3 regions of the Rossellomorea sp. y25 genome follow, and region 1 is predicted to be linked to each of the others. Evidence: riboswitches for the same ligand, from Rfam matches in the RefSeq annotation. Region 1 holds a riboswitch; each other region holds the start of a gene.

Region 1 (3,276 bases):
GAAGCAGCTGCTTCACCATCGAATCATAAATATCCTCCATTCCGTGGCTTATCGTCATTTAAAGAGGCGATTGCCGCCTTCTACCTCCGTGAATACGGTGTAAAAGTAGATTCGGAAACAGAGGTAGCTGTGCTGTTCGGAGGAAAGGCAGGTTTAGTTGAAATTCCTCAATGTTTATTGAACCCTGGTGATGGTGTATTAGTGCCTGATCCTGGTTACCCGGATTATTTATCCGGGGTAGCATTAGCAGAAGCCCGCATGATCAAAATGCCTCTCCGTGAGGAAAATGGATTTCTACCTGATTATCGAGAACAGTCTCGTGAAGAGTTAGAAAGTGCAAAGTTAATGTTTCTTAACTATCCTAATAATCCTACTGGTGCGATCGCTACAACCTCATTTTTTGAAGAAACAGTGAAACTTGCCGATCAGCATGATATTTGTGTTGTACATGACTTTGCCTATGGAGCGATTGGGTTTGATGGACGGAAGCCTATTAGCTTCTTGGAAACAGAAGGAGCCAAGGATGTTGGCATAGAAATTTATACATTATCGAAAACGTATAATATGGCTGGCTGGAGAGTGGGGTTTGCAGTGGGGAATAAGAGTGTCATTGAAGCGATTAACGTCCTTCAAGACCACCTATATGTGAGTCTGTTCGGCGCCATTCAAGAAGCGGCTACCACCGCCCTTTTAAGCTCGCAGGAATGCGTGAATGCATTAGTTTCAACATATGAAGAAAGAAGAAAACTATTAATCTCTGGTCTTCAGGAAATAGGGTGGGATGTAAAAGCTCCACAAGGTTCCTTCTTCGCCTGGTTAAAGGTGCCTGAAGGATTTACATCCGTAGAGTTCTCAACCTATCTACTTGAAAAAATCAAAGTCGCTGTTGCTCCGGGTGTTGGCTTTGGAGAATTCGGAGAAGGGTATGTACGTGTAGGTCTTTTATCCACAAACGATCGGATAAAAGAAGCGATTTCACGTATAGAAAGTTTAGAATTATTCCACAAAAGGGATTGACATAAGCTGAAAATGGTGCAATAATCCAACTGAAATAATGAATAATGAAATTCTTATCAAGAGCAGGCGGAGGGACCAGCCCGATGAAGCCCGGCAACCGACTTATTTAAGCACGGTGCTAATTCTTGCAGCTATATGGCTGACAGATAAGAAAGAGTGACGAATTCAAACCTCTTCTTATCTGGAAGAGGTTTTTTGTTTGCAGAGCTGATGAAATCAACATGCGGCTAAGAGTAGCTTTTTTTTCATAAGGAGGCAATACGACAATGAGTGAAGTGATAGCAACCTATCAACTAAAGGGAAAGAGCGGTTCATTCGAGAAAAAGGCAGAGGGGATTGCCTTGGGATTGACGGTCGGTTCATGGACGGACTTGCCGCTTCTGGAACAGGAACAATTGAGCAAGTACAAGGGGAGAGTCGTTTCCGTGAAGGAGTGGGAAGGCGAAGATGGTCCCCGGGGTGAGGTGCAGATTGGATATCCCGGGTATAACTATTCAAATGATATCCCAGCCATTCTTACAACGGTATTCGGTAAGCTTTCCCTGGATGGCGAAGTGAAATTAGTAGATTTAGAGTTTTCGAAAGACTTAAAAAAAACCTATCCTGGTCCACGATTTGGAATTGAAGGGATCAGGGAGTTAACAGGGGTACATAAAAGACCGTTGTTAATGAGCATCTTTAAAGGAGTGATCGGCAGAGATCTCACCTACCTGGAAAATCAATTAAGAGCCCAGGCTCTAGGCGGAGTCGATGCAGTAAAAGACGATGAAATTTTATTTGATAATCCACTGACACCCTTTTCTGAGAGAGTCAGCTTAGGGAAAAAAGTGCTGCACGAAGTGTTTGAGGAAACAGGGAAGAGAACGTTGTATGCAATTAATCTGACAGGCAGAACATCACAATTACGGGATAAAGCAAGAAAAGCAAAAGAGCTTGGAGCACAGGCTCTATTATTCAATGTATTTTCTTACGGCCTCGATGTTCTCCAGGAATTGAGAGAGGACAATGAGATCGCATTGCCGATCATGGCCCACCCTGCCTTTGCCGGGGCTGCTGCAGCATCTCCTGCATATGGTGTGAGCTACTCTTTATGGTTAGGTAAATTATTACGAATGGCCGGAGCCGATTTTTCACTATTTCCATCACCATACGGAAGTGTCGCATTAGAGAAGAGCAAAGTTCTATCCGTAAGCCATGAGTTAACGAAGGAAGATGCCCACTTGAAAAGGGCATTGCCAGTACCTTCAGCCGGCATTCATCCCGCACTTGTTCCGCTTTTGGTGAAAGATTTCGGTATAGACTGTGTCATTAATGCAGGAGGGGGCATTCATGGTCACCCTGACGGAGCAAGTGGAGGAGGAAAAGCATTCGTTCAAGCTATCGATGCTGTTTTAAAAGGAACGTCTCTCAATGAGGCGGCTGAAACTCATGGTGAACTTCGCAAAGCCCTATCCCTATGGGGAGAGGAGGTAAAGGTGTAGTGGGTCATCCAATCATTTTCTGTGATTTTGATGGAACGATTACAGAAACAGATAATATCATCTCGTTGATGAAAACCTTTGCTCCCCCAGCATGGGAACCTATCAAAGATGACATCTTAAATCAGTCGATTTCCATTAAAGAAGGTGTAGGCAAGTTGTTTTCACTTATTCCTTCATCCCAAAAAGACGAAATGGTTCAGTATCTATTAGATACTGCTGTCATACGTGAAGGGTTTAAGGAATTTGTAGACTACACAAAAGACCATGAGATTCCTTTGTATATCGTTAGTGGAGGAATTGACTTCTTTGTTCAACCATTACTAAAAGAATACGGGCCTTTTAATGGAGTTTTTTGTAATGAAGCAAGCTTTAACGATTCGGCCATAACGATTCATTGGCCACATCCATGTGACGATCACTGTGAAAGTAAAGGATGTGGATGCTGTAAGCCTTCTATTTTGAGAACATTGTCATTAACAGAAGACACGAAGGTCATTGTGATAGGGGACTCAGTCACAGATATCGAAATGGCAAAGCTTGGAGATACTGTGATCGCCAGAGACTATTTGGCCTATACATGCGCAGAAAAAGGTATCCCCTATCATCCGTTTGAATCCTTTCATGATTGCATGGACGTCATTGAAAAAGGAGTGAAAATATGAATCCCTATCAATCGGAGTGGGAAGAACTCGCTGATATCAAAAGAGAACTGGCAGACAGGGACTGGTTCATGGGGACGAGTGGAAACCTTGCGATACGAGTGAGTTCTTCCCCTGCT
Region 2 (3,276 bases), 400 kb from region 1:
TGAAATGAAAGAACTATCTTATGGAGTGGCGGCAGCTTGGTTAGCATTAGGGTTGGATCCTGATCGAGCGATTTTTTACCGTCAATCTGATGTACCTGAGATTTTTGAATTAAGCTGGATCCTCGCTTGCTTTGCACCGAAAGGATTAATGAACCGGGCCCATGCATATAAATCAGTAGTTGAAGATAATCAAAAAAGGGGCAGAGAAGTAGATGCAGGGGTCAACATGGGCTTATTCACCTACCCGATATTGATGGCGGCGGATATCCTTCTATTCCAAACGGAACTGGTTCCTGTCGGTAAAGATCAAATTCAGCATGTCGAAATTGCAAGGGACATTGCAGAAAACTTTAATAAGCAATATGGCGAAACATTTGTTCTTCCCGATTATGTGATACAGGAAGAAACATCTGTTCTACCGGGACTTGATGGACGAAAAATGAGTAAAAGCTATAACAATACCATCCCATTATTTGAAGAATCAAAAAAGCTTCAAAAACTAATCAATAAAATCAAAACAGATTCTTCACCCCCTGAGGAGCCTAAGGATCCTGAATCGTCCGTCATATTTTCGCTTTATAAGGAATTTGCAACATCCGATCAAGTTGAAGAAATGAGAAGGAGATTTCAAGGCGGAATAGGGTGGGGAGAAGCGAAAAAAGAGCTATTCCAAGTCATGAATTCATTTATCGAGGAACCTCGATCCAAATATGAAGAACTAATAGCCAACCCCAAGAGGCTGGATGCCATTTTAAAAGAAGGAGCCGATAAAGCAAGAGAAAAGACGATTCCATTTATGAAAGAAATTAAAAGGAAAATGGGTATCTTTCATTAAATAAAATGAATCGCTCTATTTTTTTGAATTCAGCCATTCATCTGGAGTTGATTGGAGGGAATGTGCGGACCTCTGCAAGAATATAGAAGCAGACGAAAAACGGCTCAAAAAGTTGCGTCACTATGTATGCTTCATTTTCGGATAATTCATAATTCTCATTGACATTTGTTCTTCTTTGTTATAAGTTATGGGAAAGTTATTTTTCACAAAATCATATAGTTTCTTATCAAGAGAGGTAGAGGGACTGGCCCGAAGACACCTCAGCAACCAGCCACAGTTTTAGGTATGGTGCTAATTCCAGCAAGTTGATGTCAACTTGGACGATAAGAGGGAGAACGAACGTACAAAACCTTCTTATTTTCATTAAGAAGGTTTTTTTGTTTTTTCCCTTTTCGTTTACAGGGAAAGAAAAGGAGAGAAGAATATTGAAAAAACATATTGATACTTTGCTTGTCCAGGCGGGAAACCGGAAAGATCCTGCAACGGGTGCTGTGAGCCTACCCATTCATTTATCGACTGCTTATGAACATAAGGGGATTGGGCAATCGACAGGCTATGATTACACAAGAACAGGAAATCCAACCCGCGCAACCTTAGAAGACACCCTCACTCAATTGGAAGAAGGGCACAGAGGGTTTGCCTTCAGCTCGGGGATGGCAGCGATTCAGGCAATCCTTAGCTTATTTTCCAGCGGGGATGAATTGATTGTTTCGAAAGACCTATACGGCGGGAGCTACCGTTTATTCGTACAGTATGAAGCACAATATAGTATCAAATTTCATTTCGTCGATACAAGTGATGCCGGCTCCATAGAAGAACAAATTTCTAAGAGAACAAAGGCCATCTTTCTTGAAACGCCAACCAATCCATTAATGAATGAAGCAAGCATTTCTGAGGTTGCTGGAATCGCAAAGTGTAACGGGTTGCTTTTAATTGTCGATAATACCTTCTACACACCTGTTCTTCAAAAGCCACTCACTGAAGGAGCAGACATAGTTATTCACAGCGCCACGAAATACTTAGGGGGCCATAATGACGTGCTGGCAGGTGTTGTGGTTGTAAACACAGAGGAGCTGGCGGAAAAAATCTGCACCATTCAAAATTCCATCGGCGCGGTTCTCTCACCATTTGATTGTTGGCTTTTATTAAGAGGGATGAAAACCCTTAGTCTCCGAATGGCTCAACATGAAAAAAACGCAAGAAAACTAGCAAAATATCTTGAAGGGCACGAATGTGTAACGGACGTTTTATATCCGGGAAAAGGCGGCATGCTTTCCTTTCGAATCGCAAAGGAAGAATGGGTGGATCCCTTTCTCAAACACTTAAAAGTTATTACGTTTGCTGAAAGTTTAGGAGGGGTTGAAAGCTTTATCACCTACCCCGCAACCCAAACACATGCAGACATTCCCGAAGAAGAAAGAAATAGGTTGGGTATCTGCAACAGGCTCCTGCGGTTCTCTGTAGGAATTGAATTTATTGATGACCTGATTGAAGACCTGGAGAATGTATTTCAACAATTGGAAAAAGAGGTGCTTACGTATGAGTAAAAAACCATTTTCACTTCAGACGTCACTCATTCATTCTCACGGATTTGATAAAGAAACAGGAGCGGTCTCTACACCGTTACATCATGCTACAACCTTTCACCAACAGGATTTTGATCAATATGGAACATATGACTACAGCCGTTCGGGAAATCCGACGAGGGAAACTGTTGAAGAAACGATAGCTGAATTGGAAGGTGGAGTAAGAGGCTTTGCCTTTTCATCAGGGATGGCGGCAATCTCCACAAGCTTTTTATTATTATCGAGTGGCGACCACGTTCTAGTATCAGAAGAAGTGTACGGTGGGACATACAGAATGATTACAGAGGTCCTCACTAAATTTGGGATTGAATATTCATTTGTGAACATGAAGGATCTTCATGAAGTGGCTTGTTCAATTAAACACAATACGAAAGTGATTTATATGGAGACACCTTCCAATCCGCTTCTGAACATCACCGATATTGAAGGAGTCGTGAAGCTTGCCAAGGCGAATGGATGTTTAACGTTTCTGGATAATACCTTCATGACTCCCCTGCTGCAAAGACCGATCAGCTTAGGTGTTGATGTTGTTCTTCACAGTGCCACTAAGTTTCTTGCCGGACATAGTGACGTCTTGGCGGGGCTCGCGGTAACGGGAAATGAAGAGATTGCCAGGAAGCTTGCTTTCTTGCAGAATTCTTTCGGTGCGGTCCTCGGTGTCCAGGATTGCTGGCTGCTCTTAAGAGGGCTGAAAACACTGCATGTACGATTGAAGGAATCATCAGAATCGGCTTATAAGATTGCGAGCTTCTTAGAAAAGAGAAAGGAAGTAGAAGAAGTGTATTATCCAGGCTTGAGCTATCATCCCGGTCGTGAAATTCAAGTCCGACAAGCAGAGGGTCCTGGAGCGGTTCT
Region 3 (3,276 bases), 2.3 Mb from region 1:
TAGCATGGTCCAAGTCCTCGATCAGGTCCTTCGCAGACTCTAATCCAACAGAAAGTCTCACAAGATCCTCGGTTACCCCTGTAGCACGAATTTCCTGGTCGTTTAATTGCTGATGGGTCGTGGATGCCGGGTGGATGATCAGTGATTTTGCATCCCCTACATTGGCCACATGAGACCAAAGAGAAATGTTATCGACTACTTTCCGTCCGGAATCTCTCCCACCTTTAATACCAAATACGACGATGGAACCCGCTCCGTTTTTCAAGTATTTTTGAGCAAGCTTGTGAGACGGATGCTGAGGCAACCCTGGATAGGATACCCACGCAACGCCATTATGCTGATCTAAATGCTCCGCAATCTTAAAGGCATTCTCTGTGTGACGTTCGATGCGAAGATGAAGCGTTTCTAATCCCTGCAACAGAAGGAATGCGTTTTGCGGACTTAAGCACGCCCCTAAGTCACGAAGCAGCTGCACCCTTAATTTTGTAATGAATGCTGCCGGTCCTACATCCTGTGCGTAGCGCAGTCCATTATAGCTTCGGTCCTCTTCTGTGAAACCCGGGAACTTTTCATGATTCCAATCGAACTTCCCACCGTCAATGACAACTCCCCCGATTGCTGTACCGTGACCTCCGATCCATTTTGTTGCAGAGTGGATGACGATATCCGCTCCCCACTCGATCGGCTTACATACATATGGAGTGGCAAAGGTATTATCGATGATCAACGGGATATGATGGTCATGTGCCACTTTTGCTACCGCTTCAATATCAAGCACATGTAGACTTGGATTCCCGATTGTTTCAGCGAATACCGCTTTCGTTTTAGGAGTGATCGCTTTGCGGAAATTTTCCGGGTCTGTCGGATCTACGAAATGCACCTTGATACCGTATTTCGGGAGAGTGGTAGAGAATAGATTATAGGTTCCACCATAGAGATTGGTAGCTGCTACAATTTCATCACCTGCTCCGGCGATATTTAAGATTGATAGTGAGATAGCGGCCATTCCGGATGATACACCAAGTGCTCCGATTCCTCCTTCTAACAGAGCAAGGCGTTTTTCCAACACGTCTACAGTCGGGTTCATGATGCGCGTATAAATGTTACCCGGCACTTCAAGGGCAAATAATTTTGCCGCATGATCACTGTTATCGAAAACGTAGGATGTCGTTTGGTAAATCGGCACTGCCCTCGAACCTGTAGATGGATCCGGCTCCTGGCCGCCGTGAAGTAGTAGTGTGTCGAAATCGAATGATTTTGTCATAGAGAATTCCTCCTAAATGGTTTTGGTGATTGGGTTTCCGTTTTGCGGTTGAATGTTTTGGACGTTTGCCTGTTAAAGTTTGTTAGAATTTTGACTGTTGAATTCAGAATGATATTTGACTGTTAAAATAATGCGTTTTTTTAACAGTTGAATTTTCGACTTATTTTAACTGTTAAATATCGTCCCATTTTCTCCTGTTAAATTTCCACCAAAATTCTGCTGTCGAACTCTGAAACTGAAAAATCGAAGAAGTATGTTTCCTTAAGAAGATAGAAGAGGAAAAAATAAAAAACCCTCTTCCTAAGAAGAGGGTCTAATTTAATAGGGTCCTCCTCTTATCTTTCAGGCAATCGCCTGCAGGAATTAGCACCTTTTCATGCGACGCATTACTGCGTACATGAAGGTTGCCGGGTTTCATCGGGCCTAGTCCCTCCACCTCTCTGGATAAGAGCATGTAGTTGTCAATGTGAAAATTCTTGCGTTGAGATGAATTATAAGGGGTAACCGACCTCAACGTCAAGAGTATTTTTAGAATTTTTACATTATTTAATTTTTAACCGAAGCTGTAATCGCTTCGTTAAATTGCACGACGATGTCTTCCCCATCCTCAATACCTAACGATATGCGCACGACATGTGTGTTTATTCCGAGTTTTTCCTGCGCATCCTTCGGCAGGGCACGATGAGACGTTCCTAATGGATATGAGACCGTAGTCTCCACGCCGGCAAGAGAAGGGATGATTTTAATCCAGCCAAGTGATTTGAAGAATGTGCTGATGTCACATGTGTTGGATAGCTCGATCGTTACGATGGCTCCATTTCCTTTATCGGATAAATCCGTTGGGTAATAAACTTCCTTCACGTATTCATTTGCTCGAAGGTCCGCCGCAAGAACTTCGGCATTCCTTGCTTGGGTCCCCATTCGGAGAGCCAGTGTTTTCGCTCCGCGGCATGTCAGCCAGGCTTCAAATGGACTCAGGTTCGAACCGATGTTGACGACTTTTTCTCTCGCTTTTTGAACAAGATCTTCCTTCCCGACTATGACTCCTGCTGTGATATCACTATGTCCTCCGATATACTTCGTGGCACTGTGAGCGACCAGATCCACCCCTTCTAAGAAAGGGTGGCGCAGAAACGGTGTGGCGAATGTGTTATCGATCATTGTTTTCAGGTTGTGTTTTTCAGCGAATCCGACCATTTTAGGGATATCTTCCACTCGCATAAACGGGTTTGTGACGGTCTCACTGTAGATGAGTTTGGTTTGTGGAGTAATGGCTCCCTCTAATTCCTCTAAACTTGTAAAATCAACGAATGAAGTAGAAATACCGAGTGATTTCAGCTCTTCTTTCAGCATATGGAACGTACCCCCGTATAAATCCTCGGCAGCAATGATGTGATCCCCTGATTGCACAACAGCGAGGATACCAACAAGGATGGCCGATAATCCAGAAGAAGTTGCTACACCTGCCGGGGCTCCTTCCAAGTCTGCCACCATCTTTCCAAGCTCGTCTGTATTTGGATTTCCCGTTCTTGTGTAGAGATAAGGAGACTTCCCTTCATAGAAACCCTCCAACTCCTCTAAAGAAGTAAAAGAAAAAGCAGAGGTCTGATAAATCGGAGTCGTCTTACTGCGGATTTCCTCTGTTCCTTTTAACTGACTGTGCACGACCTTAGTTGTGAATTTCATCTCTCTTTCATCCTTCCTGAATCTATGTATTTTTAAAAGTGTATCATATTCAGAAGATTGTGAGGAGTAAGATCTTTTGGAGGCATAAAAAAACACCTGCCAAATTGCAACAGGTGCACTGCGTTTTATTGAACGTTTTCCAAACATCCGATCAGGCGATTTTCAATATCCAATGCCAGGCTTTTTAGTTCATCGTTATCCACCATCTCGATCAGCTTGCTTGGTTTTGCCATACCGATCTTGGTGGTACCGCCTTCTGTGTATACCGTCACTTTGCAAGGAAGGAAGTAGCTTACGAGCATGCTTTCTTCCAGCACCTTTTTAGC

The links. Region 1 has a riboswitch for S-adenosylmethionine ahead of AAEM60_RS08735 (2,3-diketo-5-methylthiopentyl-1-phosphate enolase). Riboswitches for the same ligand answer to the same signal wherever they lie in the genome.
Region 2: another riboswitch for S-adenosylmethionine. It lies ahead of AAEM60_RS10675 (methionine biosynthesis PLP-dependent protein); the one in region 1 lies ahead of AAEM60_RS08735 (2,3-diketo-5-methylthiopentyl-1-phosphate enolase).
Region 3: another riboswitch for S-adenosylmethionine. It lies ahead of AAEM60_RS20215 (O-acetylhomoserine aminocarboxypropyltransferase/cysteine synthase family protein); the one in region 1 lies ahead of AAEM60_RS08735 (2,3-diketo-5-methylthiopentyl-1-phosphate enolase).

The regions. Positions count from the first base shown of each region.
Region 1 covers NZ_CP145886.1:1,749,817-1,753,092, forward strand. Annotated here, with positions in the region: gene AAEM60_RS08730 (pyridoxal phosphate-dependent aminotransferase) at 1-1,017, shown strand, start outside; SAM riboswitch class I at 1,068-1,170, shown strand; gene AAEM60_RS08735 (2,3-diketo-5-methylthiopentyl-1-phosphate enolase) at 1,284-2,498, shown strand; gene AAEM60_RS08740 (2-hydroxy-3-keto-5-methylthiopentenyl-1-phosphate phosphatase) at 2,498-3,160, shown strand; gene AAEM60_RS08745 (methylthioribulose 1-phosphate dehydratase) at 3,157-3,276, shown strand, end outside.
Region 2 covers NZ_CP145886.1:2,145,383-2,148,658, forward strand. Annotated here, with positions in the region: gene AAEM60_RS10670 (tryptophan--tRNA ligase) at 1-835, shown strand, start outside; SAM riboswitch class I at 1,056-1,165, shown strand; gene AAEM60_RS10675 (methionine biosynthesis PLP-dependent protein) at 1,261-2,382, shown strand; gene metC (cystathionine beta-lyase) at 2,375-3,276, shown strand, end outside.
Region 3 covers NZ_CP145886.1:4,017,822-4,021,097, forward strand. Annotated here, with positions in the region: gene AAEM60_RS20215 (O-acetylhomoserine aminocarboxypropyltransferase/cysteine synthase family protein) at 1-1,264, opposite strand, end outside; SAM riboswitch class I at 1,597-1,715, opposite strand; gene AAEM60_RS20220 (aminotransferase class I/II-fold pyridoxal phosphate-dependent enzyme) at 1,811-2,950, opposite strand; gene AAEM60_RS20225 (DUF302 domain-containing protein) at 3,076-3,276, opposite strand, start outside.